Regions from separate parts of the Kitasatospora sp. NPDC034023 genome, predicted to be linked through region 4. Evidence: riboswitches for the same ligand, from Rfam matches in the RefSeq annotation. Region 4 holds a riboswitch; each other region holds the start of a gene.
The links. A riboswitch is a leader RNA that binds a small molecule or an ion and turns the genes downstream of it on or off. The one in region 4 is predicted to bind cobalamin.

Region 1 (5,681 bases), on a different contig from region 4:
CGCGGCCCGACGACACGGTGGGGTCCATCATGGGAATCCTTCTGAGCGGTGCGGAACTTGCCGATGGCCCGACCGTAGAAGTGCGCGGTAGACAAGCGATCAACGAGCGACCGGCGGCGGAAACCGGCGATCCGCGACCGGCAACCGGCAACGGCCCGGCCCACCGGGGCGGACGCGGCGAGTGCCGCCTCCGCCCCGGTGGCCGTCCGCCGGCGGGTCAGCCGGCGAGTTCCTCGCGCAGGCGGCGGGCGGCGGCGACCAGGCTGTCCAGGGACGCGCGGGTCTCCGGCCAGCCGCGGGTCTTCAGGCCGCAGTCGGGGTTGACCCACAGCCGCTCGGCCGGGATGGCGGCGAGGCCGGCCCGCAGGAGGGTGAGCGCCTCGTCGGTGCTCGGGACGCGCGGGGAGTGGATGTCCCAGACGCCGGGGCCGACCTCGCGCGGGTAGCCGGCCTCGGCGAGCTCTCCGGCGACCTCCATGTGCGAGCGGGTGGCCTCCAGGGAGATGACGTCCGCGTCGAGGTCGTCGATCGCCGTCATGATGGCGCCGAACTCGGCGTAGCACATGTGGGTGTGGACCTGGGTGTCGGCGCGGACGCCGGAGGTGGCGAGGCGGAAGGACTCGGTGGCCCAGTCGAGGTACGCCGGGCGGTCGGCGGCCCGCAGCGGGAGGGTTTCGCGCAGGGCCGGCTCGTCGACCTGGACGACGGCGGCGCCCGCGGCCTCCAGGTCGGTGACCTCGTCGCGCAGGGCGAGGGCGACCTGGCGGGCGGTGTCGGCGAGCGGCTGGTCGTCGCGGACGAAGGACCAGGCGAGCATGGTGACCGGGCCGGTGAGCATGCCCTTGACCGGGCGGGCGGTCAGGCCCTGCGCGTAGCGGAACCAGTCGACGGTCATCGGGCGCGGGCGGGAGATGTCCCCCGCGAGGACCGGGGGCCGCACGTAGCGGGTGCCGTAGGACTGCACCCAGCCGTGCCGGGTGGCCAGGTAGCCGGTGAGCTGCTCGGCGAAGTACTGGACCATGTCGTTGCGTTCGGGCTCGCCGTGCACCAGGACGTCCAGTCCGGCCTTCTCCTGGTAGGCGATGACCTCGCGGACCTCGGCCGCCATCCGCTCGCGGTACGCGCCCGCGTCGATCCGACCGGCCGCCAAGTCGGCGCGGGCGACGCGCAGTTCGGTGGTCTGCGGGAAGGATCCGATGGTGGTGGTCGGCAGCAGCGGCAGGCCGAGCCGGGCGCGTTGGGCCGCCGCCCGGACGGGGTAGGGCTGGGCGCGGCGGGTGTCGGCCCCGGTGACGGCGGCGACCCGGGCCCGGACCGCCGGGTCGCGGGTGATCGGGGAGGTGGCCCGGGAGGCCAGGTCGGCGCGGTTCGCGGCGAGTTCGGCGGTGATCGCACCGGCGCCCTCCCGCAGACCGCGGGCCAGCAGGGCGACCTCGGCGGCCTTCTGCCGGGCGAAGGCCAGCCATCGGGCGATCTGCGGGTCGATGTCGCGTTCGGCGGCGGCGTCGATCGGCACGTGCAGCAGGGAGCAGGACGGCGCGACGTCCACGCTGTCGGCGAGGCCGAGCAGGGTCGCCAGGGTGGCCAGCGACTTCTCCAGGTCGTTGATCCAGATGTTGCGGCCGTCGACGACTCCCGCGACCAGCCGCTTGCCGGGCAGGCCGCCGGCGGCGGCGAGGTCGTTCAGGTTGGCGGCGGCCGGGCCGGTGAAGTCCAGCGCCAGGCCCTCGACCGGGGCCTTGGCGAGCACCGGCAGGGCGTCGCCGAGGCGGTCGAAGTAGCTCGCGACCAGCAGCTTGGGCCGGTCGGCGAGGCCGCCCAGCTCGCGGTAGGTGCGGGCGGCGGCGTTGAGTTCGGCCGGGGTGCGGTCCTGGACGAGGGCGGGCTCGTCCAGTTGCACCCATTCGGCGCCCGCCGCCCGCAGGTGGGCGAGCAGTTCGGCGTAGACGGGCAGCAGCCGGTCCAGCAGGGTGATCGGCTGGAAGTCCTCGGCCACCCCGGGAGCGGGCTTGGCGAGCAGCAGGTAGGTCACCGGACCGACCAGCACCGGCCTGGCGGCGTGGCCGAGGACGAGGGCCTCGCGCAGCTCGGCGACCGCCTTGGCCGGGTTCGCGGCGAAGACCGTGTCGGAGCCCAACTCCGGTACGAGATAGTGGTAGTTGGTGTCGAACCACTTGGTCATCTCCAGCGGCGCCACCTCCTGGGTGCCGCGTGCCATGGCGAAGTAGCCGTCCAGGGGATCGGTGTCGACCGCGGACCGGTGTCGGGCGGGGATCGCGCCGACGGCGACCGTCGTGTCCAGCACGTGGTCGTAGAGGGAGAAGTCTCCGGTCGGGACTTCCCCAACCCCGGCCTCGGCGAGCTGGGCCCAGCTCTCCCGGCGCAGGTCGGCGGCGGTGTTCAGCAGCGCCTCGGCGGTGACCGCGCCCTTCCAGTACCCCTCGATCGCCTTCTTCAGTTCCCGGTTGCGACCCTGCCGGGGGTAGCCGTACGCGGTGGCTGCGGTGGTGGTTGCGGCGCCGGTGGTGGTGGCGGTGGTGGCGACTGCGGTGGTGCTGGTGGTGGTCGCTGCGGACTTCGCTGTCAAGGGACTCTCCTTCGCGAGCCTGATTCCTCTGGTCCCCGATGACGGGACGAAGGCGCGAAGGGGTGACGAACCGGACGGGCGCCCGCACGTGGGCGCGGCTCCGTCTGGTAGGTACGCCGACCCGCCCTCGAGGTCACCGGATCTCCGCGCGCGATCGGTCGCGCGCGGGCAGTGGCAGGTCTTCGGACTCGCGGGCACAGCCGCCCTGCTTCCAGGGCGGACACCTACTGGCCGTCGCTTCCCAGACCCGTCCCGGGCCCAGTGCGTATGACGGCGGTCGTTCCCACTCACCGCTGCGGGGCAGTCCCGGATTCCCACCGGGTTCCCTCTTGCGACGCGCCTGCCTGGCGGACAGGGCGAACCAGCTGCACGGCCAGCTTAGGCGCAGGACCGCGGGAGCTGAACAGGGATTCGCTCAAATCGTCCGGATACTGGGACGGCGTCGACGCGAGGAGCGGCCGGAGGACCAGGCTTCCCCATCGCGGGAGTCGGAACATGACGGCTCGTCACGGCGGGACCCACCGACACCCACCGGCGTCGCGACCCGGCTCCGCCGGTGCGGAGCAGCCCGCCTCCGCCGGTGCGGAGCAACCCGCCTCATCCTCCGGACAATTGATGGGCAAAGCCCGGTAAAGGCTGCGAACGGCACCTTGAGGTTGTCGAACACCCGTCAGTAACCTCATGGCGGTGCCGAAGCGGCCGGGCCCGACCGTGAACGGTACGGGCCTCCGACATGCCCATGCATGTCATGGCCACACCACCCTGCTCACCCGGGGTGCGTGCCCCACCTCCCGTACAGCGCAAGCACCATGCCGGTCCACGGCCATCCGCCGTGGCCGACGAGCACCTGCACGTGATCCGTCAGCACGGGCCCGAGCCCGTCCCGGCGAGCACCCCAACTGCCGGCACCGGCCGCGCCCTCACCCCCACGGAGGGTCGACTCTTGCGCTTCCACTCCCCCAGCGGTGCGCGCCCTGCCCGGGCGCGCAGACTGCTCGCCGCCCTGCCCGCCTTCGCGCTGGCCGCCACCGGCCTGCTCGCGGCCACCGCCCCCGGCGCCGCCGCCGTCCCCGGCGGGACCGCCGGCACCGGCCCCACCACCGGTGTCACCACCAAGCACGTCTGCGCCGCCCCGACCCACCCCGGCGAAATGGCCTGCCTCGCGCTCGCCCGCACCGACCTCGTCCAGCACCTCGCCCTGGCTCCGGACATCAACCCCTCCGGCCTGGGCCCCAGCGACCTCGCCTCCGCCTACAACCTCCCGACCTCGGCCGGCGCCGGCGCCACCGTCGCCATCGTCGACGCCCAGGACGACCCCAACGCGGAGTCCGACCTCGCCACCTACCGCTCCCAGTACGGCCTGCCCGCCTGCACCACCGCCAACGGCTGCTTCAGGAAGGTCGACCAGCGCGGCGGCACCAGCTACCCGACCGCCGACAGCGGCTGGGCCGGCGAGATCTCGCTCGACGTCGACATGGTCAGCGCCGTCTGCCCCAACTGCCACATCCTGCTGGTCGAGTCCGACGACGCCAACATGAGCAACCTCGGCGCCGCCGTCAACACCGCCGTCTCGATGGGCGCCAAGTACGTCTCCAACAGCTACGGCGGCGGCGAGGACTCCACCGACCCGAGCTCCGACACCAGCTACTTCAACCACCCCGGCGTCGCCATCACCGTCTCCTCCGGTGACTCCGGCTACGGCGTCGAGTACCCGGCCGCCTCCCAGTACGTGACCGCCGTCGGCGGCACCAGCCTCAACCGCGCCTCCACCGCCCGCGGTTGGACCGAGAAGGTCTGGGGCAGCAGCTCCGGCGGCAACGGCGCCGGCTCCGGCTGCTCCGCCTACGACGCCAAGCCGAGCTGGCAGCACGACACCGGCTGCGGCAAGCGCACCGTCGCCGACGTCTCCGCCGTCGCCGACCCGGCCACCGGCGTCGCCGTCTACCAGACCTACGGCGGCTCGGGCTGGAACGTCTACGGCGGCACCAGCGCCTCCTCCCCGATCATCGCCTCCGTCTACGCCCTGGCGGGCACCCCGGCCGCCGGCACCGCCCCGGCCTCCTACCCGTACGCGCACACCGGCTCCCTGTACGACGTCACCAGCGGCGCCAACGGCAGCTGCTCCCCGTCCTACCTGTGCACCGCCGCCGCCGGCTACGACGGCCCGACCGGCCTCGGCACGCCCAACGGCACCGCCGCCTTCACCAACGGCAGCACCGGCGGCAACACCGTCACCGTGACCAACCCGGGCAGCCAGAGCACCGCCCAGGGCTCCGCCGTCAGCCTGCAGATCCACGCCACCGACTCGGCCTCCGGCCAGTCCCTCGGCTACGGCGCCACCGGCCTGCCCGCCGGCCTGAGCGTCGACGCCGCCACCGGCCTGATCACCGGCACCGCGAACACCGCCGGCACCTTCACCGTGACCGTCACCGCCACCGACGGCACCGGCGCCAGCGGCTCCACCACCTTCGGCTGGACCGTCACCGGCGCCGGCGGCGGCTGCACCCCCGCCCAGCTCCTCGGCAACCCCGGCTTCGAGACCGGCAGCGCCACCCCGTGGACGGCCAGCGCCGGCGTGATCGACAACTCCGGCAGTGAGCCCGCCCACGGCGGCAGCTGGAAGTCCTGGCTCGACGGCTACGGCTCCGCCCACACCGACACGCTCGCCCAGACCCTGGCCGTACCGGCCGGCTGCAAGGCCGCCCTCAGCTTCTACCTGCACATCGACACCGCGGAGTCGGGCAGCACCGCGTACGACAAGCTGACCGTCTCGGTCAACGGCACCACGCTGAAGACCTACTCCAACGTGGACGCCGCGGCCGGCTACCAGCAGCGCACCTTCGACCTCTCCGCCTACGCCGGCCAGAACGTCACCGTGAAGTTCACCGGCACCGAGGACAGCTCCCTCCAGACGAGCTTCGTCATCGACGACACGGCCCTCACCGTGTCCTGACCATCTCCTGACCGTACGATCCGTGGGGCTGCGGCAGCCGGCTGCCGCAGCCCCACCGCCTTCCACCCGTCGGCAGCGGCGGACCACCGGGCGGGGTGGTGCGCCTGCCGAACGGTCAGCCGCTCTGCGCGCCGGCCGTCA
Region 2 (5,681 bases), on a different contig from region 4:
CGCCGGAAAGCCCTCCGGCACGGGAACCCGGCCCCGTCCGGGCGCCGGCGCGGGTCCCCGTCGCCGGGGTACGCCGTTACGGGGTACAACCGCCCCGCTCGGCCTGCCACCGGCTGGCCGGTGGGCCGTACCGGGGAGACGGGTCACCGTCGCACCGGTACCGATCGGAGGCGGGAGCGGGGCATCACGGTCGCGCGGGTTCCGAGACGTCACGTCGAGCAGTCTTCCCCTTGTACCGGCCTTCTGTCACATCCGGTTGTCCGTACGACCGGGCGCCCGGTGGCGACACCTCCGCAAGATCGGGCAACAGAGGCAAACCGCCTGGCCGGAAACATGTGACCTGCTCATGCCAGGTCAGTCGCGACGGTTGCTGCGGCCGTTCGAGCGGTCACGGAACGTGAGGGGGAGGGTGGTGTGCGGGGCCAAAAATGTGCCCCTCACTGCGCGGCGACCGCTGCGGGCCGCGCCGAAGCCGTCGGCGGGCGGCAGGGCTGTCGAGCCCGGATCCGGACGGATGGGCGCGCGGGACGGGCCGATCTTGGAGCACGAGAAGTCGGCGGGTCCGACTTCCCGCGCTCCGCACGGGCGGTGGCTCCCGGTCAGAGGAGCGGGGTGAGCCAGCGACGGAGGAGTTCGGTGTAGTGGTCGGGGGCGGAGTTCCAGAGGGTGCCGTGGTCGGCGCCGGGGAAGGGCTGGAGGCCGACCACGTCGGGGCGGGCGGCGGCGAGGCGCTCGGCACTGCGGAACGGGGAGACCCGGTCGGCCGGACTGTGCAGGAGGAGGGTCGGGACGCGCAGGTCGGCTCCCTCGGCGATGCGGGAGAAGTCGGCGAGGTCGACGCCGGTGCGGCCCTGGGCGGCGAGGGCGCCGAGTTCGACGGCCGCACCCCGGACGCCCAGCCGTTCGGCGTCGCCGCGGGCGGTGGCCGGCAGGTCGAGGACCGGCGAGTCGAGGATCAGGCCGCTGACGGCGTACGCCCAGGCGGAGCGGGCCGCCGTCTGCAGGACCATCGTGGCGCCGACCGACCAGCCGTAGAGGATCACCCGACCCGCACCGTGGGCGAGCGCCAGCCGTACCGCCGCCTCGACGTCACGCCACTCGGTCTCGCCGAAGTGGCTGTACCCGTCCGCGGAGGCCGGGGCGCCCTCGTCGCCGCGGTAGGTGACGGCGAGGGCGGGCAGGCCGAGACGGTCGAGGACGGGCAGGACCGGAAGGGTCTGCTGGCGGTCGGCCTCGGGGCCGTGGACGAGGATCACCCACGTGCCGCGCTTGCCGTCGAGATACCAGGCGGGGAGGGCGCCGAGTTCGCCGTCGACCGCGGTCTCGGTGTAGGCGAGGCCGAGCGCCCGGGTGGGGTCGCCGACGTGGACGCGCGGGGTGAAGCGGACCTCGGCGCCGGGGACGAGGGTGCCCCGGTCGGCGCGGACCAGCCGACGGGTGACGCCCTCCTCGTCGCTGTGCAGGACCTCCTCGACGACCGCGTGGCCGCCGTCGTCCCACTCGACCGCCCAGCGGCCGGGACGCAGGCTCTCGGGGCTGCGGCTGAAGGTGATCCGCCCGACGCCGAGGCCGCGGACCAGGACCGGCCCGGACTCCTGCACGGCCGTGACCGGGCGGACCATCCGCTCGGAGGCCCGGCGGCCGATCACCAGGACGACGGCCCCGGCTCCGACGGCGGCGGCCGCCACGACGGCGGCGGTTCCCCAGCGCATATCGATCCCCGCTCTGTTGGTCACGGACCGGACGGTGTTCGTGCACCAGTCCACCGGCGCCCCGGCCGCCCGGCCACCGGGCTGGGCCGTCCGGGTCACTCGGCGCGGGGTCGGGGCGCGGGGACGGGGTCCGGCGTCGGGGCGCGGGGTCAGTCCGTGGCGGCGTCGAGGAGGTGCCAGAAGCGGGGGGTGAGGGAGTCGGTGGTGGGGGGTGGGGCGGCGCGGGTGGTGGCGCCCCAGTGGGTGGGGACGTGGTGTTCCTGGTGGAGGACGGTGAGAGCGGCGGCGAGGGTGTCGGCGGGGGCCGGGACGATGCGGGCGAGGGCGCGGAGGCGGGGTTGCCAGCGGCCCGCGACGCACTGGCGGAGGAGCTGGCCGAGGGCCTCCCGGCGGCCGGTGGCCTCCACGAGCTCGGGCAGGGTCAGGTCGAGGACCTCGGCGAGGGCGCGGGTCTGTTCCTCGTCGCCGTCCCATTGGCCGGTCAGTTCGGCCTGCCGGTAGGTGGCGAGGACGGTGCCGGTGCGGTCGGCGACGGCGGCCTGGCCGAGTTCACGGGCGACGCGGTGGTCGCGCAGCCGTACCGGGCGGGTGTCCATCAGCTGGGCGGCGGGGCACCAGAGGGCGCGGGCGAGGGCGACGAACTCCGGTTCGCTGGGGCGCAGCTCGCCGGCCTCCCAGGCGAGGACGTGGGCGGGCAGCAGCCGGACGCCGTGCGCGGCCATGCCCTCCGCGACCTGCTCGGGGGTCAGGCCGAGGCCGGCCCGGTGGGCGCGGGCGGCCGCGGGGGAGAACGGCACCGGAGGCGGGACAGTGGGGGTCTTTCTGCGACGCATGCCACCGAACGGTAGGCGCGGACCGCGGTGCGCCCCAGCGACCGAACCCACGAAGCGGCCGGTCCGGGGGCGGTGCTCCGCTGGGCGATCCCACAGCGCGTCGGGGCGGTGCCCGGTGTGACCAACCCCTCCGTGACCTCGGTTGACTCCCGGTTCGGCCGCGTGATGGGATCCTGGGGCCAATCGGAGGCATGGAGAGGAAGCCGGTGCGAGTCCGGCGCGGTCCCGCCACTGTCACCGGGGAGCACGCTCGGAATGATCGCCACGGCGGGCCGTCAGAAGCCGCTGGAAGGCCCCGGGGGTGTGTCCGACCCGGAAGCCAGGAGACTCTCGCCCCCGCTACGTCGATCCAGGGCGCGGACCCTGAGTGAGGACACGCACGCGATGCAGGCTGCCCCGCCCCACCGGACTCCGAGCGGCCTTCCGCCGAGCTGTCTCCCGATGAGTTGTCTTCCGATCAGCCCCCTTCCGGCGTTCGTCCTGTGACCGTCCGTCCTGCGACCGGACGCCCCCTGGCCCGCGCCGCCGCGTTCGCACTGGGCGCCGTCGCGGGCTACGCCGCCGACGCCCGCTTCGCCGACCCGCGCCGGGGCCACCCGGTGGCCGTCTTCGGCAGCGCGGCGACCCGGCTGGAGCGGCGCCTGTGGCGCGACGACCGTACGGCCGGGGCCGGGTACACGGCGCTGTGCGTGGGCGCGGTCGCGGCGGGCGCGCTCGCCCTGGACCGTACGGTGGGCCGGCGCCCGCTGGGCCGGGCGGCGCTGGCGGCGGCCGCGACCTGGACGGTCCTCGGCGGCACCTCGCTCACCCGGGAGGCCCGCGCCATCGGCCGCTCGCTGAAGGACGGCGACCTGCGGGCCGCGCGGGAGCGGCTGCCGCACCTGTGCGGGCGGGATCCGAGCGCGCTGGACGGGCAGCAGATCGCCCGCGCGGTGGTCGAGTCGGTGGCCGAGAACACCGCCGACGCCGTGGTGAACGCGCTGGCCTGGGGTGCCCTGGCGGGCACGCCCGGGCTGCTGGCGTTCCGTGCGGTGAACACCCTGGACGCCATGGTGGGACACCGTTCGCCGCGCTACGCCCGGTTCGGCTGGGCCTCGGCCCGGCTGGACGACGTGGCGGGCTGGCCGGGCGCCCGGCTGACCGCACTGCTGACGGTGGCCGCCGCCCCGCAGCCCCGGACGGCCTGGCGGGTCTGGCGGCGCGACGGCTCCTCGCACCCGAGCCCGAACGCGGGCCAGGCGGAGTCGGCGTTCGCCGGGGCGGTGGGCGTGCGGCTGGGCGGCACGCTGCAGTACGGCGAGCGCGTGGAGCACCGTCCGGTGCTGGGCGCGGAGCTGCGGCCGGTGACGGTGGACGACATCGAGCGGGCCTGCGCGCTCTCCCGGCGGGTGGGCGCGCTGGCACTGGGTACGACGGTCGCGGGGCATCTCGTGATCAGGGCGTTCGGTAAGAGGAGGGGTGGGGCATGAGCAACGCGCTGCTGGTCGCCGGGACGACCTCGGACGCGGGCAAGAGCGTGGTGACGGCCGGCATCTGCCGCTGGCTGGCCCGCCAGGGTGTGCGGGTCGCGCCGTACAAGGCGCAGAACATGTCGTTGAACTCCTTCGTCACCGCCGACGGCGCCGAGATCGGGCGGGCCCAGGCGATGCAGGCGCAGGCCGCCCGGGTGGAGCCGGAGGCGGCGATGAACCCGGTGCTGCTGAAGCCCGGCGCGGACGGCCGCAGCCAGGTGGTGCTGCTGGGCAGGCCGGTCGCCGAGGTGGGTGCGCTGGACTACCGCGAGCGCAAGCCCGTCCTGCTGGAGCGCGCCCTGGAGTGCCTGGCCGACCTGCGCCGCCGCTACGACGTGGTCGTCTGCGAGGGCGCCGGCTCGCCCGCCGAGATCAACCTGCGCGACCGCGACATCGCCAACATGGGCCTGGCCACGGCCGCCGGGCTGCCGGTGGTGGTGGTCGGGGACATCGACCGCGGCGGCGTGTTCGCGGCGATGTACGGGACGCTGGCGCTGCTGTCGGCGGAGGACCAGCGGCACGTGGCCGGCTGGTTCGTCAACAAGTTCCGCGGCGACGCGCGGCTGCTGGCGCCCGGGCTGGAGATGCTGCACGAGCTGACCGGCCGTCCGGTGCTGGGCACCCTGCCGATGCTGCCCGGACTGTGGCTGGACGCCGAGGACTCGCTGGACCTGTCGACGGTGGTGGACCGGGTCGACGGGCGCGGGCCGCTCGGGGCGGACGTGCTGCGGGTGGCCGTGGTGCGCTTCCCCCGGCTGTCCAACTTCACCGACCTGGACGCGCTGGCGCAGGAGCCGGGCGTGCTGGTGCGCTGGGCCACCAGACCCGAGGAGCTGGCCGACGCCGACCTGGTGGTGCTGCCCGGCACCCGGGCCACCGTGGCGGACCTCGCCTGGCTGCGCGAGCGCGGCCTGGAGCCGGCGCTGAAGGCGCGGGCGGCGGCCGGGCTGCCGGTTCTCGGGGTGTGCGGCGGCTACCAGATGCTGGCGCGCGGGATCGTCGACGAGGTGGAGTCCAAGGCGGGCGCCGTCGACGGGCTCGGCCTGCTGCCGACGCAGGTGCGGTTCGGCGCCGAGAAGGTGCTGGCGCGGCCGGTCGGCGAGGCGTTCGGGCACCGGGTCGAGGGCTACGAGATCCACCACGGGGTGGTGGCCGTGGAGGGGGGCCAGGCGTTCGTCTCCGATGGCCGAGGGCAGAGTCTGGACGGCTGCCGGGTGGGCTCGGTCTGGGGCACGACCTGGCACGGCGTGCTGGAGAACGACGACTTCCGTCGCGAACTCCTGCGCGAGGTCGCCGAGTTGGCGGGCCGGGCGTTCGTCCCGGCGCCGGACACCTCCTTCGCCGAGGCGCGCGAGGCCCGGCTGGACCGGCTGGGCGACCTGATCGAGGAACACGCGGACACCGACGCGCTGTGGAAGCTGATCGAGGGCGGGGTGCCGGCGGCCGGATCGCTGCCGTTCCTGGCGCCCGGGGCACCTGGGAGTGACGCATGACTGACGTCCGCTATCCGTTCACCGCGATCGTCGGCATGGCCGACCTGCGGCTGGGGCTGCTGCTGAACGCGGTCTCCCCGGCCGTGGGTGGCGTGCTGGTCCGCGGCGAGAAGGGCACCGCGAAGTCGACCA
Region 3 (5,681 bases), on a different contig from region 4:
CAGGACGTCGTCGATGGTGTTCATCGGGACGATGTCGTTGCCGGCGCCGTGGTTCGAGAGCGGGAAGGTCACCTGGTTCTGACCGGTGAGCAGGTGGGCGAAGTTGGGGAAGACGTCGGCGATCCGCTGGTAGAAGGCGCCGATGGTGTTGCCGTCGGCGGCGAAGGCGAGGGGGTTCTCGGGCTTCTCGATGTCGGAGAAGAGGCCCGCCGACTCCCGCGTCAGCCCGCTGAGGGAGACGACCAGCCCCGGGTTGACCCCGCCGGGCAGCTCGCCCGGGTACTTCGGGACGGTGGCGGGGTCGGTGAGGACGACGGTGCCGCCGATGCTGGTGAGCATGTTGCAGACCAGGCCGAAGTGCGACATCTCATCGAAGATGATCTCCCGGATGGTGTTGCGGACGGGTTGGGTGCTGTCCTGGCTGGTGATCGACCAGAGCGCGGTGGCGTAGGGCGGGATGGTGGACAGCTCCAGCATGATCGCCCGCTGCAGCGCGTCCTTGAGCTCCTGCTCCGTCCAGTCCTTCTCCGCGATGTTCATCAGCTGGACGATCGCGTCGCTCTCGTAGTCCAGGATTCCGGTCGTCGTCACCGTGGGCCCCTCTCGTCTCGTCGTACGGCTGTGCGCCGGACCGTAACCGGAGGTGGGCGGTACGTGTGCGTGCGGTGCCGGTGTGGCCCCGGGAGTTCAGCCGGACGGGTGGAGCACGCCGATAGCACTGCCGTGGTGCGTCGACCGGTGCGCGCATCTTCGCCGGTGGCGCAGGAAGTCGGACCGGCCGACTTCCTGCACCACCAAGGCCCGGCCGGCCGGGGTGCTCGTCGAGCGACGGCTATCGGCCCAGACCCTGAGGACGCGTGGTCCTCCTTCCTCGCCGGGGTCAAGTCCGGCGAGTTTTCTACCGACTGATACGACAGAGGTGCCCCGCACGGGCTGTGGCCGTGCGGGGCACCTCTGTCGTATCCGGCTCTTCTAGAAGTCGTCGTCGAAGGAGACCGAGCCCTCGACAGCCACCTGGTACGCCGACACCCGGCGCTCGAAGAAGTTGGTCAGCTCCTGGACGTTCTGGAGCTCCATGAAGCCGAACGGGTTGGTGGACCCGTACCGGATGGGCATGCCCAGGCGGGCCAGGCGCTGGTCGGCCACGGCCTCCAGGTACTGGCGCATCGAGTCGGTGTTCATGCCGGCCAGACCGTCGCCGCACAGGTCCTGGGCGAACTGGAGCTCGGCCTCGACAGCCTCCTCCAGCATCTCCGTGACCTGCTTGGCCATCTCCTCGTCGAAGAGGTCGGGCTCCTCCTCGCGCACGGTGTCGACGACCGACATCGCGAAGTCCATGTGCATGGACTCGTCGCGGAACACCCAGTTGGTACCGGTCGCGAGACCGTGCAGCAGGCCCCGGCTCCGGAACCAGTACACGTAGGCGAACGCGCCGTAGAAGAACAGGCCTTCCACACACGCCGCGAAGCAGATCAGGTTGAGCAGGAACGCCCGCCTGTCCTCCTTCGTCTGCAGCGAGTCGATGTGGTCGACCGCGTTCATGTACTTGAAGCAGAACTGGGCCTTCTGGTGGATGGAGGGGATGTTCTCCACCGCGGCGAAGGCCGCGTTGCGGTCCTCCGGGTCCGGAAGGTAGGTGTCGAGCAGCGTCAGGTAGAACTGGACGTGCACGGCCTCCTCGAACAGCTGCCGGCTCAGGTAGAGCCGCGCCTCCGGGGAGTTGATGTGCTTGTAGAGGCTCAGCACCACGTTGTTCGCGACGATCGAGTCGCCCGTCGCGAAGAACGCGACGAGGCGCCCGATGAGGTGGCGCTCGCCCTCGCTCAGCTTCGCCAGGTCGGCGACGTCCGAGTGAAGGTCGACCTCCTCGACCGTCCAGGTGTTCTTGATGGCGTCCCGGTACCGGTCGTAGAACGACGGGTAGCGCATCGGGCGCAGGGTCAGCTCGAAGCCGGGGTCGAGCAGCATCTTGCGGTCTTCGGGGGTGCTCACTGGCAGGCCTCGCAGGACTCGGGGTTCTCCAGGGAGCAGGCCAGCGCGGCCTCCTCCTCCGGGGTGAGGGTCGGGGTGCCCACCGGGATCGTGTTGGCCGGCACCGGCGCGGCGGCGCGGGCGGTACCCGACGCGGCCTGGGCGATGCGGGTGGCCGGGCGCGAACGCAGGTAGTAGGTGGTCTTGAGACCGACCTTCCACGCGTAGGCGTACATCGAGCTGAGCTTGCCGATGGTCGGCGCCGCCATGAACAGGTTCAGCGACTGGCTCTGGTCCAGGTACGGCATGCGGGCCGCGGCCAGGTCGATCAGCGCGCGCTGCGGCAGCTCCCACGCGGTGCGGTACAGCGACCGCACCTCGGCGGGCAGCCAGTTCAGCTCCTGCACCGATCCGTTGGCGTCGCGCAGCGCGTCGCGGGTCTGCTGGTCCCAGACGCCGAGCTCCTTGAGCTCGCGCACCAGGTACGGGTTGACCTGGAGGAACTCGCCGCTGAGCGTCTCGCGCTTGAACAGGTTGGACACCTGCGGCTCGATGCACTCGTACACGCCGGCGATGGACGCGATGGTCGCGGTCGGCGCGATGGCCAGCAGCAGCGAGTTGCGCAGGCCGGTCTCGGCGATGCGGGCGCGCAGCGCGGTCCAGCGGTCGGCCCACTGCGGGGCGGCCGTCGGGAAGTGGTCGATGTGCAGTTCGCCGCGGGCGGCGCGGGTCTCGCCGTACGCCTCGTGGCGGCCGAGCCGCTCGGCCAGGTCGGCGGAGCGCTCGTAGGCGGTGAGCATGATGCGCTCGGCGATCAGCGTGGACAGCCGGGCGGCCTCGGCGGAGTCGAAGTCGAGCCGCAGCTTGAAGAGGACGTCCTGGAGGCCCATCACGCCGAGGCCCACGGGCCGCCAGCGGGAGTTGGAGGTGCCGGCCTCGGTGGTCGGGTAGAAGTTGATGTCCACGACGCGGTCGAGGAAGGTGACGGCGGTGCGCACGGTGGCGTCGAGCCGCTCCCAGTCCATGGCGCCCAGCAGGTCGTCGGCGGACGCCCCGGGGGCCACGTGGGCGCCGAGGTTGACCGAGCCGAGGTTGCAGACGGCGGTCTCGGAGTCGTCCGTGACCTCCAGGATCTCGGTGCACAGGTTGGAGGAGTGCACCGTGCGGCCCGGCAGCGCGGTCTGGTTGGCGGCGCGGTTGGAGGCGTCCTTGAAGGTCATCCAGCCGTTGCCGGTCTGCGCGAGGGTGCGCATCATGCGGGCGTACAGGGTCTGCGCGGGGATGGTGCGCACGGCCTTGCCGGCCAGCTCGGCCTTGCGGTAGGCCTCGTCGAAGTCGGCGCCCCACAGGTCGACCAGCTCGGGCACGTCGGCCGGGGAGAACAGCGACCAGTCCGCGTTGGCGTTGACCCGGCGCATGAACTCGTCCGGGATCCAGTGCGCCAGGTTGAGGTTGTGGGTGCGGCGGGCCTCTTCGCCGGTGTTGTCGCGCAGCTCGAGGAACTCCTCGATGTCGGCGTGCCAGGTCTCCAGGTAGACGCAGGCGGCGCCCTTGCGACGGCCGCCCTGGTTGACGGCGGCGACGGAGGAGTCGAGGGTGCGCAGGAACGGCACGATGCCGTTGGACTTGCCGTTGGTGCCGCGGATCAGGCTGCCGCGCGAGCGGATGCGCGAGTAGGACAGGCCGATGCCGCCGGCGTGCTTGGACAGGCGGGCGATCTGCGCGTAGCGGTTGTAGATCGAGTCCAGGTTGTCCAGCGGGGAGTCGAGCAGGTAGCAGCTCGACATCTGCGGGTGGCGGGTGCCGGAGTTGAAGAGCGTCGGCGAGGAGGTCAGGTACTCCAGGCGGCTCATCAGGCCGTACAGCTCGGCGACTTCGCGCACGGACTGCTCGTTGTCGCCGACCGCCAGGCCACAGGCGACGCGGAGCAGGAAGTGCTGCGGGGTCTCGATCACCTTGCGGGTGATCGGGTGGCGCAGCAGGTAGCGGGACTGCACGGTGCGCAGGCCGAAGTACTCGAAGCGGTCGTCGCCCTTGGTGTCGATCAGCGCGTCCAGGGCGGCGGCGTGCTTGGCGACGAACTCCGCGGTGGTGTCGCCGATCAGGCCCTCGGCGTGGCCGACGGTGATCGAGGCGGAGAAGGACGTGGAGCCCTGGCTGTTCGCCTCGTCGACGATCTCCAGGGCGAGCAGGCGGGCGGCGAGCTTCGAGTACTGGGGGTCCTCGGCGATCATCGACGCGGCGGCGTCCACGGCCAGCCCGCGCAGCTCGGCGAAGTCCGAGCCGGCGTGGCGGCCGCGCAGCGCGGCGGCGGCGACATGGCCGGGGTCGACCTCGGTGAGGTCGACGCTGCGGTCGGTGAGCAGCCGCAGCAGGGCGCCGCCGGGGTCGGAGACCTTCGGGTCGGTGAAGGCGGTACCGGAGCCCTGGGCGGGCAGGGTGGCTGAGGCAGCGGTGGTCAAGGCGCTCTCTCCTGGCGGCGATCGTCGGCGGTGATCGGAGTACCGGGCGATCGGGGCAGGGGAGCACGCGCGCGGGCGCAAGCGGCGTCCGTGCGACGGTGGCATCCCCGGCCCGCCCGCGAGGCCCGGAAGGTACTGCTGGTGCTGGCGCGGCCTCTGCGGGAGGGCCGTGGCGCACGCTGTCGGCAGGTCATCGGACTCGCGGGCAGGGCTCTTGGAGCCGCTCGCTCACCGCTGCGGGGCAGTCCCGGATTCCCACCGGGTTCCCCTGCATCGACAGCAGGGATGAGCATACATCTAGTGGCGCGAGTCCGATGCAGCCCCACATGTAGTGTCGCGGGGCACGACTGTTCGACTCATCGTGCGATAATCTGCTCAGGCTGGAGGGTGCCATCCCTGGCCCGTACGGGCATCGCACGGGCGCATCCGCACCTGGGTGGTCCCGCCCGCGGAGGCGCTCGCAGAGGCGCCCGCGGAGGCGCTCGCAGTCCCGCTCGAGGAGGCGCTCGGACCGGCACTGGCGGCAGCGCTCGGACCCGCACTCCCGGCAGCACCCGGATTCTCGACGCAGCGCCCCGTGTCCTGGTTGGCGAGCTGTCCCGTGGGGGTCACCCGCCAGCGCTGGTCGGGCCGCGAGGTGCAGCCGGTGAGGACGGGGAAACCGAGGCCCGGGTCCTCGACGCAGCGCCCGTTCTGCCCGATCGAGCCGTTGTCCCCCATCGTCCAGGTCTGGGCCGGCGAGCCGTCGCAGGTGCCGGCGCCGACCGCGGCCGGATCGCCCGCCACCCGGCTGTCCAGACAGAGACCGGGCAGGGCCGAGGTGATCGCGCCGCTCGGCTGTCCGGCGGCGGCCTGGAACGAGAAGGAGTCGCTGCCGAGGCCGGCGCCGCCGTCCCAGATCTCGAACCCGGCCTGGACGGCGCACAGGTACGAGCCGGCCGGGACGTAGCCGCGCTGGATGGCGTCGCGGGTGAAGGCCCGCAGGTCCAGGTCGGTGACGGAGGTCGTGCCGGTGGCCATCTCGTAGGTGATCAGGGTGTGGCTGCTCTTCTTCGGGGCCTCGTACACGCGGTAGGAGGTGCCGCCGACCTGTAGGTCGCCGGTCCGCTGGCCGAACGGGGTCTTGCCGTTGCCGCGCAGCCAGATCATCAGCTCGGCGCTCTCGGTGAAGGAGCAGCTGGTCCGGCTGTTGCTGTACCAGACGTCGTACGAGACGTTGTAGACGCCGCCGTCGACCTGGGTGGTCTG
Region 4 (5,681 bases):
CGGGCGGCCCGGTCGGGTACGCACTGCTCCACGCCCGGTCCGAGCGCCTCCCGGCCGGCCCGCTGGGCCCGGAAGACCAGCCGGTGCAGCTCCACCTGCCAGGGCGCGGGCGCGGCCCCGATCACGAAGGTGCGGGCGGTGGAAACGCCGTAACCGCGGTACTGCGCGCCCATCACGACGGTCAGGAAGTCACCCTCCTCCACCCGGCGGTCGGTCGGCTGGTGGGCGGCCTGGCCGGAGTGGCTGCCGGTGCCGACCGACACCGGGAAGGCGGCCCGGTCCGCGCCGTGGTCGATCATCCGGCGCTCCAGCTCCATCGCCAGGTGCCGCTCGGTGCGGCCGACCAGGATCGACTCCAGCAGCTCGCCGAGCGCCTGGTCGGCGATCTCGGCGGCGATCCGCAGATCGGCGATCTCGTGCTCGTCCTTGACCACCCGCAGCCGCTCGACCACCTGCCCCAGGTCGACCAACCGGGCCCGCTCGGCCAGGCCCGCCACCGCCCGGTGGCGGCTGACGGTCAGGTCGTGCTCCTCCACCGCCAGAGCCGCCACCCCGAAGCTCGCCGCGGCGGCCGCGGCGGCCAGCGCGGTGTCCGCCCCGGCCGCCACCGGCAGCTGGGGGACGTCCGGGGCGATCAGGTGCTCCCCGGAGTCGTCCGGCGGCAGGTCGTCCGGCAGCGCGAGCAACACCCGCTCCCTGGTCAGCAGCAAGGTCGCTCCACAGGGCGCGCAGCCCGTCAGATACCGCACGTTCGCCGCCCGGGTGATCAGCGCCGCATCGGCCCCGGCCGCACTGCAGTGCTCCCTCACCCGCTCCCGCCGACCCGCGTACGCATCCGCCATGCGTCGAGCCTACGAACCCCCGGGCCGAACCGCCCGCCGAGCACTCCCGACGGAACCCCGGGACACCTCGGGCAGGCGCCGTTCGGCGCGCGAGGACAGGGGTCAGCGCGGCGGCCGGGCGGAGACCACCATGGTCAGCGCCGGCATCCGCCGCCCCGGGTTGCGGCAGACGTGCGGGTAGGAGGCGCCGAAGAAGACCGTGCTGCCGACCGGCACCGGGTGTCCGCGCTCGTCGTGCACCAGGGCCGGCTCGCCCTCGTCGACCCGGATGATCTCCACCGTTCCGGCCGGGTGCTGCTCGCGGCCGCATGAGTGACGCTCATGGCGCTGCCGCATGAGCTGTCCTCATGGGGCGGCCGCATGAGTGACGCTCATGGCGCTGCCGCATGAGCTGTCCTCATGGGGCGGCCGCATGAGTCGAGCTCATGGCGCTGCCGCATGAGCGCGGCTCATGCCCCGGCCCCATGAGCCACTCTCATGCCCTCCGGCTCACGACCCCTCGGGTGCCCAGCGCTTCTCGACCCGGGCGAGCTTCCAGTACCCGATCGCCACCGCCCAGACCACCACGAACAGCCCGGCGATCGCGTAGCCGACGTTGTCCAGCGAGATGTCCGCGATCCAGCCGGTCACCGGGTCGGTCAGGTCGAGCTTCTCGTGCAGCACGCCGATCAGTTCGATGGTGCCGATGATGAAGGCCACCGCGATCGACAGCCCAGTGATGGTCAGGTTGTAGTACACCTTGCGAACCGGGTTGGCGAAGGCCCACTGGTACGCGAAGTTCATGAACGTCCCGTCCAGGGTGTCGAACAGGCTCATCCCGGCCGCGAACAGCAGCGCCAGGCAGACGATCGCGTACCAGGGCAGCCCGGAGGCCGCGCCCGAGCCCGCCATCACCATCAGGGTGACCTCGGTCGCGGTGTCGAAGCCCAGGCCCAGCACCATGCCGACCGGGAACATCTGCCCGGGCCGGGTGATCGAGCGGGTCGCCCGGTTCAGCACCCGGGCCATGAAGCCGCGCGAGTCGAGGTGCGCCTCCAGCTCCGCCTCGTCGTACTGCCCGGCCCGCATCGCCCGGAACACCTTGATGATGCCGAGCAGCGCCGCCAGGTTGAGCGCGCCGATCAGGTAGAGGAACACGCCGGAGGTGGTCGTCCCGATCATGCCGAGCCACTTGTGGGTGGCCGAGTCGTCGTCCATCAGCGTGCTCGCCAGCTGCGCGCCGCCCGCCACCAGGGCGGACATGAGGACCACCATCGAGGAGTGCCCGAGGGCGAACCAGAAGCCCACCGAGACCGGCCGCTTGCCGTCCGCCATGAGCTTGCGGGTGGTGTTGTCGATCACCGCGATGTGGTCGGCGTCGAAGGCGTGCCGCATGCCGAGGGTGTACGCGGTGATACCCAGGCCCACCCCGAAGACCTGGGTACCGACCGCGTACCGTTCGGGTGCGACCAGGAAGATGAGCGTCCCGAAGGCCACCACGTGCATGGCCAGGATCACCCCCATCAGCCCGGCCGTACGGACGGTGTCCTCGCGCTTCCACCGGAAGGTGGGCAGCACGGACGGGACCGTTCTCACGCCCGCTTTCACGTCTGCGGCGGCGGTTTCGGGCAGGGTCATCTTCGGATCACGCTCCAGCACCTCGTGGAATCACTTCGTGAGATGCCGTGGCCGGTCTCCTGGCTTACGGGACGTCCGTACCCGCCTTCCCAGGTGCGCGAGGCACCCAGTGGCGTCGTGGGTACGGACGACACTCCTCCGGGGACGGAGGAGTGACCCGATCACAGTGGCGAGGGCCGCTCCGGAATCCGGACCCCTGAGGGTCCGTCACCGGTCTTCCCGAGCACCACGGCGGGCTACACCGTAGGGGCCACGCCCCGACCCATGCAAGGCTGCGCACCTGCGCAGGTGTCCAGGATCACAGCACGCCGCCTGCAAGAATGTCCGCATGCATCTCGTACCGGCCGACCGCGCGGGCCACCGCACCATCGACGGACACCGGGTCTGCGAGGCCATCGCCGCGATCGGCGACGCCGCGCACGTCCGGTCCTGGTCCGAGCGGTTCTCCCTGCTCGCCGACCCCGGACGGCTCGCCCTGCTGCTCGCCCTCCACCGGGCCGGCCCGCTCGCCGTCACCGATCTCGCGGTCGCCACCGGCATGCGCGACACCGCCGTGTCCCAGGCCCTGCGGCTGCTCCGCACGGCCGGCGTGGTCACCGGCGACAAGGACGGACGTGTGGTGCGCTACCGGCTCGTGGACGAGGACATGCGCCCCCTCCTCGACGCGTGCGCCGCCGCCGAGCATCACGAGCCCACCGCAGCGGCGGGCTGACCGACACTCGGGAAACAGCACCCGGCGCGCCACCCCGGATGAGTACGATCATGGTGTGCCGTCCCACCCCCACGTCTGGCCCGCCGACCGCTGGAACACCCGACCGGTCAAGGCCCGCGTGCTGGCGGTCGCCCGCACCCTCACCTCGGCCACCCGGGTCCTGGACGTCCTCACCCTGCTGAACCCCGACGGCATCGCCCGGTACTTCACCGTCAACCCCGGCTCCGCCTTCGCCGACCGCGCCCTCGACGAGTACCTGCACGGCCTGCCCGGCTTCACCGTGCTGGACTGGGAGGACGCCGTCCGGCACCGCTTCGACCTGGCCGTCGCCTGCGCCGTCCACTCCTCCATGCACCGCCTGGACGCCCGGCTCGTCGTCCTCCCCCACGGCGCCGGCTACAACCGCCTGGTGACCGAGTCCACCGGCGACACGGTCAGCGCCGCCGGCCTGTCCCGCAACGAACTCACCCACCGCGGGCGGGTGTTCGTGGACGTCCTCGGCCTCTCCCACCCCGAGCAACTGGACCGCCTGCGGGACTCCTGCCCCGAGGCACTGGACGTCGCCCACGTGGTCGGCGACCCGTGCTTCGACCGGATGCTGCACAGCCGACGCTCCCGCGACACCTACCGCGCCGCACTCGGCGCCGTCGACGGCCGACGGCTCGTCGTCGTCAACTCCACCTGGAGCGAGCACTCGTTATTCGGCCGCCGCCCCGACCTGCCCCAGCGCCTGGTCCGCCGGCTGCCCGCCGACGAGTACACCGTGGCCGTCGTCCTGCACCCCAACATCTGGAGTCGGCACGACCCGGAGTCCCTGCTCGACGCCGCCCGCCGGATGGGCCTGCGCCTGATCCCGCCGCACCAGGGCTGGCAGGCCGCCCTGGTCGCCGCCGACGTCTTGATCGGCGACCACGGCTCGGTCTCCTTCTACGGCGCCGCCCTGGAACGCCCCACCATGCTCGTCGCCACCGGCGCCGCCGAGCTCGACCCGCGCTCCCCCAGCTACGCCTTCGGCCAGGCCGCACCCGTGCTCGACCCCGACGGAGACCTCCCCGCCCAGGTCGAGAAGGCTCTGGCCCGGGACCCCGCCGACCTGCGCGAGATCACCGACCGCTCACTCGCCCGCCGCGGCGAATCCGCCCGGGTGCTGCGCCCGCTGCTCTACTCCTTCCTGGAGCAACTGGACGAACCAGGGGACGAACCGGCCCTGCCGCCCTACCCCAAGCCCGTCCTCGGCCCCGGAGCCGCCGACCGGCCCACCGCCTACGACGTCGAGGGCGCGAGCGAGGGGACGGAGGTCAGCCTGCGGCGCTACCCCTTCGACCCGAAGGACCACAGCCCACGGGGCTTCCACGCCCTCACCGACGAGCACCCCGGCGACGCCCTGCGCTACACGGCCGAGGTCCTCGCCCGGACCGAGGTGCACGCCGAGCGCCCCGCCGAACGCTGGCTCGCCGACTCCGCCGCCGAACTCCCCGGCCTCGCCGTCGCGGTGGCCGCCCTCGGCCCGGACCGTCACCTGCTCCGGCTGCGCACCGGCCTGCTGCTGGCGGCCTGCGCCGAACCGGACTGGACGGGCACCGCCCCCAGCGTCGATCCGCTGCTGCTCGGCTCCGCCGTCGCCTGCTGGCTCGCCGACGGCGGCGACCCGGCCGCCCTCCCCGAGCACGGGCTCACCATCCGCACCGGCGAGCGCCGCACCCGGGTGTCCTTCCGTACCGGACCGTAGGGCCCAGACCATAGAGCCCGGACCGTAAGGCCTAGCTCGACAGTTGGCGCAGCCGCTCGCGGCTGCGTTCCGCCAGTTCCTCGTCGCCCTGCTCCTCGGCGAGGGTGAGCAGCAGGGTGTGGGCCTGCGCCTCCTTCGCGTACTGGCTGCGCTGCCCGGCCTGCCGGGCGCAGTCCTCGGCCTGGGCGACGGCGAGGTCCAGCTGTCCGAGCGCCCGGTGGGCCCGGGCGCGCACCAGCGGCAGCTTCATCAGCATGTCGTTGTCGTGCGACTCCTCGGCCTGGGCCGTGGCCTCGGCCAGGACGGCCAGCGCCTCCTCCGGCCGGCCGTCGGCGATCAACGCCTGCGCCAGGTGGTAGGCCTGGACGATCTCGCCGTGGTCGTCGCCCCGGTTCTCCGCCAGGGCCAGGGTGAACCGTTCCACCGCGTCGCCCGGGCGGCCGTCGGCCAGACACAGCAGGCCGTCCATCTCGTAGAGCACGCCGACGACCTGGCGGTTGGTGACCAGCGGCGCCTGCTCCGTGGCGAGCGCGAACTGTTCGGCGGCGAGCGGGTACTCCTTGCGGTCGAGGTAGGCGCGGGCCAGTTGGTTGCGCATCCGCACCACGGCGTCCGGCTGGTTGTCCCACTGTGCCGACTCGATGCCGAGCCGGTGGGTGGCGATCCAGTCCTGGAAGAGCTTCCGGTCGTGGTAGAGCAGCCAGAGCGACTCGCAGAGCCGCCACACCTCGCCGTGCCAGCCCTGCTCGGCCGCCGCCTCCACGACCGCGCGGAAGTTCGC

Region 1: it holds a riboswitch for cobalamin, as region 4 does, so the genes downstream of both, metE (5-methyltetrahydropteroyltriglutamate--homocysteine S-methyltransferase) here and nicT (Nickel transporter NicT) in region 4, are expected to answer to the same signal.
Region 2: it holds a riboswitch for cobalamin, as region 4 does, so the genes downstream of both, ACZ52R_RS12335 (cobalamin biosynthesis protein) here and nicT (Nickel transporter NicT) in region 4, are expected to answer to the same signal.
Region 3: it holds a riboswitch for cobalamin, as region 4 does, so the genes downstream of both, ACZ52R_RS20485 (ribonucleoside-diphosphate reductase subunit alpha) here and nicT (Nickel transporter NicT) in region 4, are expected to answer to the same signal.

What each region holds. Positions count from the first base shown of each region.
Region 1 is NZ_JBVIRY010000033.1:45,220-50,900, forward strand. Features, by position in the region: gene ACZ52R_RS33655 (DUF485 domain-containing protein) at 1-31, opposite strand, end outside; gene metE (5-methyltetrahydropteroyltriglutamate--homocysteine S-methyltransferase) at 218-2,587, opposite strand; cobalamin riboswitch at 2,744-2,969, opposite strand; gene ACZ52R_RS33665 (putative Ig domain-containing protein) at 3,531-5,540, shown strand.
Region 2 is NZ_JBVIRY010000006.1:277,133-282,813, reverse strand. Features, by position in the region: gene ACZ52R_RS12350 (hypothetical protein) at 1-21, opposite strand, end outside; gene ACZ52R_RS12345 (alpha/beta hydrolase family protein) at 600-1,736, opposite strand; gene ACZ52R_RS12340 (helix-turn-helix domain-containing protein) at 1,862-2,545, opposite strand; cobalamin riboswitch at 2,743-2,874, shown strand; gene ACZ52R_RS12335 (cobalamin biosynthesis protein) at 3,028-4,014, shown strand; gene ACZ52R_RS12330 (cobyric acid synthase) at 4,011-5,549, shown strand; gene ACZ52R_RS12325 (putative cobaltochelatase) at 5,546-5,681, shown strand, end outside.
Region 3 is NZ_JBVIRY010000015.1:6,933-12,613, forward strand. Features, by position in the region: gene ACZ52R_RS20475 (ferritin-like domain-containing protein) at 1-591, opposite strand, end outside; gene ACZ52R_RS20480 (ribonucleotide-diphosphate reductase subunit beta) at 973-1,968, opposite strand; gene ACZ52R_RS20485 (ribonucleoside-diphosphate reductase subunit alpha) at 1,989-4,409, opposite strand; cobalamin riboswitch at 4,601-4,726, opposite strand; gene ACZ52R_RS20490 (GH12 family glycosyl hydrolase domain-containing protein) at 4,809-5,681, opposite strand, start outside.
Region 4 is NZ_JBVIRY010000007.1:211,247-216,927, reverse strand. Features, by position in the region: gene ACZ52R_RS13745 (M24 family metallopeptidase) at 1-842, opposite strand, end outside; gene ACZ52R_RS13740 (cupin domain-containing protein) at 945-1,178, opposite strand; gene nicT (Nickel transporter NicT) at 1,332-2,459, opposite strand; cobalamin riboswitch at 2,492-2,705, opposite strand; gene ACZ52R_RS13730 (ArsR/SmtB family transcription factor) at 2,788-3,171, shown strand; gene ACZ52R_RS13725 (hypothetical protein) at 3,227-4,900, shown strand; gene ACZ52R_RS13720 (AAA family ATPase) at 4,932-5,681, opposite strand, start outside.